3 regions of the Paenibacillus nicotianae genome follow, and region 1 is predicted to be linked to each of the others. Evidence: riboswitches for the same ligand, from Rfam matches in the RefSeq annotation. Region 1 holds a riboswitch; each other region holds the start of a gene.
What was found. A riboswitch is a leader RNA that binds a small molecule or an ion and turns the genes downstream of it on or off. The one in region 1 is predicted to bind cyclic di-AMP.
Positions count from the first base shown of each region.

Region 2: another riboswitch for cyclic di-AMP. It lies ahead of kdpF (K(+)-transporting ATPase subunit F); the one in region 1 lies ahead of ACFSGI_RS01910 (ubiquitin-like domain-containing protein).
Region 3: another riboswitch for cyclic di-AMP. It lies ahead of ACFSGI_RS22405 (C40 family peptidase); the one in region 1 lies ahead of ACFSGI_RS01910 (ubiquitin-like domain-containing protein).

Region 1 is NZ_JBHUGF010000002.1:40,612-42,814, reverse strand. It holds gene ACFSGI_RS01915 (TatD family hydrolase) at 1-330, shown strand, start outside; cyclic di-AMP (ydaO/yuaA leader) riboswitch at 526-749, shown strand; gene ACFSGI_RS01910 (ubiquitin-like domain-containing protein) at 1,073-2,191, shown strand.
Region 2 is NZ_JBHUGF010000010.1:1,732,844-1,735,046, reverse strand. It holds gene ACFSGI_RS11680 (carboxypeptidase-like regulatory domain-containing protein) at 1-121, shown strand, start outside; cyclic di-AMP (ydaO/yuaA leader) riboswitch at 424-628, shown strand; cyclic di-AMP (ydaO/yuaA leader) riboswitch at 691-871, shown strand; gene kdpF (K(+)-transporting ATPase subunit F) at 1,119-1,199, shown strand; gene kdpA (potassium-transporting ATPase subunit KdpA) at 1,219-2,203, shown strand, end outside.
Region 3 is NZ_JBHUGF010000012.1:32,987-35,189, reverse strand. It holds gene ACFSGI_RS22410 (GNAT family N-acetyltransferase) at 1-225, opposite strand, end outside; gene ACFSGI_RS22405 (C40 family peptidase) at 500-973, opposite strand; cyclic di-AMP (ydaO/yuaA leader) riboswitch at 986-1,125, opposite strand; gene ACFSGI_RS22400 (YwhD family protein) at 1,604-2,116, shown strand.

The DNA of each region.
Region 1 (2,203 bases):
GAAGTAGGAGGCGTGATGCATTCGTTTTCAGGGAGCTGGGAAACAGCCAAAATGTGTCTTGATATGGGCTTCCATTTATCGTTTGGAGGACCAATTACTTTCAAAAATGCAAAGCAACCTAAAGAGGTGTTACAAAAGGTTCCTATGGACCGTCTTTTACTTGAAACAGACTCCCCATTTTTGACACCACATCCTTATCGTGGAAAACGAAATGAGTCCGGTTATGTGACACTTGTAGCCGAAGCGGCTGCGGAGCTAAAAGGGATATCACTGGAAGAAATTAGTACAATTACAACTAAAAATGCACTGGAACGATTTGGCATTCGATGAAAAACAGAGTAAATCACGCAAAAAACATCGTTAAATCGATATATGAATAAATTATCTTTAAAAAATCGGAGAATATGACAACTTTTTAACCATTTATTCAGAAAAACGTGCTTGCTGGTCGCTTTACATGAGGGTTGGGTTCGGGATATTATTTCATCAGTGATTTAATCTTGCTGTTATCACGCAAGATTCCATGATTCGGTCTCGCTGAGTTTCCTGCATAGGAAAACGGGGGAACCAACATATGTCTTCAAGCCATTATTATCAGAATACCGAAGTCATTATGTATGATTCCTTTTACAGGGTCTATGGGGTGAATTGGAGGTACTCGCGCCATGAGCGGAGGATCCTTCACAGGGCAGGCAATATGATATGTCCGAATCCGACAGCTAACCCCGTAAGCGATGCAGAGGCAACCTCGTATTTTCTAACGTTTTCCGAACTGTATTCAAATACGTCGGGAGCCAAGGAAAAGTTGCTCTTGCTCTTTTCCAGAGGCTTCTTTTGTTTTGGCTAAAAGGAAAAGATACAGAGATACGATATTTGAAGCTTGATCTTTCAGATATTAGGTATGTCCCTTAGACTGACCATGGCGCAGGCATTTTTGAACATCACGAAAGATTATCACACAGATTCGATAATCTTATGCTTACGATCAGCCTGTGAAAATTCTGTTATATAGTCGCGTCATATACTATTACGTCACAGCTAGACGGCGAGACTATGAAGGAGGACGGAAGAAGTGGCAATTGCTCCTTTCGAAAAAACCCATGGTTCGCGCTCATCCAGCATGTCTTACGCGCTGAGTTGGAAGCAACAAAACCTACGCTATGTATTGTGGGCTGCATTATTGGTCATCGCTCTTGCAGTGATGCTATTGTCCCTACTTTATAATCAAGCGGGTAAAAATATTTCTGTAGTCATTGACGGCAAAGCACAAACGGTGGAAACACGTAAATTGATGCTTTCTCAACTGCTTGATGAAAATCAAATTAAAGTCGCACCACAAGATAAAGTATCTATGCCGATGAATGGCGCGCTTCAAGATGGGGATAAAGTTTATATTAACCATGCGGTTGCAGTAAACATTACGGCAGATGGTGGCACTAAGAAAATCTATACCACCTCTAAAACAGTTGGTAACACATTGGAGCAAGCTGGATTAACATTGTCAGGTGAAGATCAACTTACACCAGCAATGGAATCTTCAGTTCATGACAATATGGATATCAAGATTGTTCGCACCAAATCTTTTGTAGCGAAAAAAGTTGTAAAGATTCCTTATCAAACGGTTAAAAAAACCGATGCTTCTCTGGTTGAAGGTAAAACAAAGCTAGTACAAAGTGGTCAAACAGGAAAAGTGGTTCAATACATCGAGAAAGTATACGAAGATGGAGAATTCGTCTCCAAACGTATGGTTGATAAAAAAACAACCGCAAAAGTGCAAGACAAGATTGTAGCAATAGGTACGAAAAAAGAAGAGCCTAAGCTTCTTGCAGCTGCTTCATCTAGTGGAGGTTCCAGTAATAGTACTTCCAAAGCAGGTGTAGATTTCTCTTATGCGAAAGTACTGAACAATGTATCTCTTACTGCTTATTCGTCTCAAGAACCCGGTCTAGGTACAGTGACTGCTTCTGGAGCACGTGTAACAGAAGGTCGTACGATTGCAGTCGATACGAGTGTCATTCCGATGGGATGGTGGGTATACATTGAAGGCATTGGCTTCCGCCGTGCTGAAGATACCGGTAGTGCTATTAACGGTAATAAAATCGACGTATATATAGACAGCTTGAGCCAAGCGAGAGCATTTGGACGTAAATCCGGTTACACTGTATATGTAATCGGTCCGGTTAAACCCTAAGTAGGGTGTTGA
Region 2 (2,203 bases), on a different contig from region 1:
ATCGTCCAGATACAGACATTATTATGATATTGTCAGAATTCAATTTTTCAACAATGGAAAACAACTAAATTCAGACATTAGCACGTTGTACCATTTTGCTTACGAAATTTATACAGGTTAACATAACGTAGCAAAATGATAGGATGTTGCGTAATAAATGACATAATCGTTTTCAGAATCTACTGCAAATCAATGATAAATATCATGTAACAAAAATAAAAAAGTAGATAAACGATGAAAAAGAGAGAAAATAGAAGCCTGAGATAGATAAGTTTTCAATAGTTATCTGAAAATGAAAGCTGTGATGATTCACAGCTTTTTTTGCGTTTTTTCTCAGCTTTACAGTTGACAGGTACAGGCGTATTATTCATTGCAGGCAGTTGATGAATAGGATTCAGCAACTGATATAAATGAAGTTTCCAATGTTTTTGATCGCTGAGTTTTCGGTACTAACCGAAAAACGGGGGAACCAAATTGCGACTTCACAAAACGGTGTGAGAGCCGGAATGTGAATCGTTGGGGTGAATCTGCATACTGACTTAACCATGGTACAGTCAGACAATGCAGTAGGGCGACTCTCACCGCCCGAATCCGACAGCTAACCTCGTAAGCGTGGATTAGGAGAGAAGTGTGAAGCTTGTGCCGATCTGACACAGTGTAATACGACTCTGTGTTTTTTGATATGTTAACAATGTCACGACGCTTAATTTTCATATGCATATGAAAAGCGGGGGAACCAATCGTTGATGAAAATAACTGATAGAAGAGTCAGTTACTACACAACATGGGGTGAATTCCGGTATCTACCGGAACGGGCAATCTTCCAGCCCGAATCCGACAGCTAACTCCGTAAGCGTATAGGGGAGAACTCCTAACCAGCAACTTGGCAGGTACACGATAAGTGTGCGTGTTTGTAGAGGGCTGGGGAAAAGTTCTGCTTTTCTCCAGGCTTCTTTTTTTATGCCTTTTTTAGCAAATATTACTTACAAAACGAATGCAGGGAGTCTTATACCTATGATGGATATACTGATGATTGGATTATTATTGATAATGACTTTGGGATTGAGCGGGTTGCTGCAATGGGCATCTGTAGCTATCGGAGAAAGAAGGAATGAGCGATGACTTGGCTGCTGTGGATTATTATTGGTGGGTTAACCATCTATCTATGTTACGCATTGATTTATCCAGAAAAATTCTAAAGGGTCAGGGGAGAACATCGTGAGTATCTTTTCATATATCGGAATTGCAGTCACTTTTATTATCGCTTTAATTATCGCTCGTCCAACCGGACATTATATTGCATATGCTTTTGAAAATAAACCGAATCGCTTAGATCGTTGGTTTTATCCAATTGAGAAATGGATATACAGGTTCGGCGGTATCAAAAATGAAAATCAAACCTGGAAGCAGTATGCAGGCGCTGTTCTTATCAGTAATGCAGTGATCTTGCTGATAGCATATCTGATCTTTCGTTTCCAACACATTTTACCAATGAATCCAGCAGGGATTACCAGTATGAGCCCTGATCTAGCATTCAATACAGCGATCAGCTTTATTACAAATACGAATTTACAGCATTACAGCGGTGAAAGTGGTTTATCTTTATTCTCACAAATGACAGCAATTATCTTTATGATGTTTGTCTCACCGGCAACAGGGATTGCAGTCGCAATTGCATTTATTAGAGGATTGACCGGTAAGCCGCTGGGTAATTTCTTTACGGACTTGGTACGGGCAATCACACGAATTTTGTTACCTCTTACTTTTATTATGGCGCTTGTGTTTGTTGGATTAGGTATGCCGCAGACCTTGCATACAGTCATAACAGCTCAGACTTTACAAGGAACAGAGCAACAGATTGGTACCGGTCCAATAGGATCATTTCTAGCAATCAAAGAATTAGGGAATAACGGTGGTGGATATTTCGGAGCCAACTCTGCACACCCTTTTGAAAATCCAGGCGGATTCAGTAATATGTTGCAAATGTTGATGATGTTATTGGTTCCAATGTCACTGCCATTTACGTACGGCAAAATGGTCGGCAACTCCAAACAAGGTAGAGTATTATTTGTTTCGATGGTCATGATGTTTGTCGTGATGCTTAGTGTATCACTTGTCAGTGAATTTCAAGGAAATCCGTTGATTAACCAATTAGGTATTCAACATCAGTCGGGATCAATGGAAGGGAAAGAAGTACGATTAG
Region 3 (2,203 bases), on a different contig from region 1:
CAATGGAAAAAGTTGAGCAAACCCGGCTAACTGTTCTTTTTGATCCAGTACCGATAAGTATTGTTGTTGCCGAATCTCTGGATCGCCGAACTCAATTCCTAATTCTTTCATTTGTGCCCAGGGCATCCAACCGTAAATATTATAAGGAGGATCGTATACCCATGTACATACTTCAGCAGCATGTTGTTCTGTCAAAGGAATCGTATGAAAAATAGAATGTGGCAGTGAGCTCATGATCTAACCTCCTCTGACTGTACTTTGTATCTACCATAAAAAAATCTTAAAAAATTTGCAATATCCTGTTTACCATAATTACGAGTAGGTTAATAATAAGTAGACATAATTATAAAGAACAATTTTATATAAATTTACGATTTTATGTAACCTATTAGGTGTTTGATACGTCTTACTTATATAGGAACATAAAAAAACCACTAAAGATTCTGGCGGGAATCTTCAATGGTTATAGGTTAATTTATATGAGTTGTAAATACGATGATTAATTGTCAGTTGCGAAGGTGTTATATGTGGAATCGCTCATAACACGTTTAGCACCAACGTAACGATTTTGATAGTAATCCATGCTCAAACTGTCAATTCTCACACCTTTGGAAGTAGAAGCGTGTGCGAAGTTACCATTTCCTACATAAACTGCTACATGTGAAACGCCAGCCCCGGTAGTATTGAAAAATAACAGATCTCCAGCAATTAAATCACTTTTTGATACAGGCTCACCGACTTGGTATTGAGAACTAGATTGGCGAGGAAGATCAATGTTCATTTTGCTGAATACATATTGTGTAAATCCTGAGCAGTCAAAACCGCTGAAAGATGTTCCACCAATACGATAAGGTGTTCCAATAGCTCCATCAATAACTTGATCCATTTTAGAATCTGCATGCGCACTTGTTACTCCAAGTGACGTAAATGCAATAGCAAGTCCCATTACTGCGGCTGTTAGTTTCTTTTTCATGTTCAAAATCGATTGTCCCCTTCCAATTGCCTACGAGGTTAGCTTAAGGATTCGGTAGAAGGTATTCCCCTATGATCCCTCTGAAACAAGATCAATTCACCCAAAACGGTTCCCCCGTTTCCCGGTACCACGGAATTTGGCTCAAAGCGTGGTGTGTACCGTATACGGATTACTACGACAAAACGACAAAATTTTCAGTTGCTATAAAGGTTACAGCATTTAGTTTTAAAGTTTACAAAGTTGTTACTAAAATCTCACTGGATTTATTCTACCAGAGGTTTTTTACTTTGGCAAACCTTTATTCATCTGTTTTTAAGATTTGTTTTTATATTTTCGTATCAAATCTCTATAAAAGCCTGTGGTTACAGCTTTTTTAAAAGTTAAAAAATTTTAATCTTTTGCTCATATCATGACGTTTATTGAATAATTATGATCACTATATATACTTTATTCGGTTCGACCGTTGTAATAATTAACGTTTTTTCCCTTTTTTTATGAAAATCTATGACAGTAATCGACTTTATTGGCTTTTAACTCAATATTCGCTACAATATGAATAATAAATTGAACTATAAATCTATGTATAATAACCTTATTTATACTGACCCCACAAAGGAGTATTCGAACAATATGGATGAAAATCAACCAAGTAAAAAGTCGATGTCACTTAATATTGTAAGTAGTAGTGCAAAAAGCAGTAAACATAAAGGTTTTGGAGCAGGAGCTATTAACCTCAATAATGTGTCCCCTATCATTATAGACCATGGCGAAGCAAAAATCGATGTTGGTGCAATGCATGCCAAAAGTAAAGTAGAAAAAGGAATCAAATTTACGACGAACCGCGAAGAAGTGAATGGTGGTCGTCAAGTATGGTTAGTCTGGGTAGCAGTCGATAAATTAGCTGAAGGTGTCAATTACGCTGGTGCTACTGCTTGTGAAATGTGGATTAATGAAGAAGAGAAAAAAGGTTGGAAAATTCTCGCAGAGCATGTGAATAAGTTAGATTATGCTATCAAGCGCCGTATTATGTTAGAAGGTCTAGGAAGCGAAGAAAAAGCAGCACTCAAAAAATTATTAGTCGCTCATAATGAAGAATGGTGGAACCAATCTTCTGAAGAGTTTAAAACAGCGTTAGAAGGTTAATAACACTTTATATAGTCTACAAGTTGTACAAAAGACCGACGACCCTTAGATCGTCGGTCTTTTGTTATTCTAAGTGATTGGGAGCAT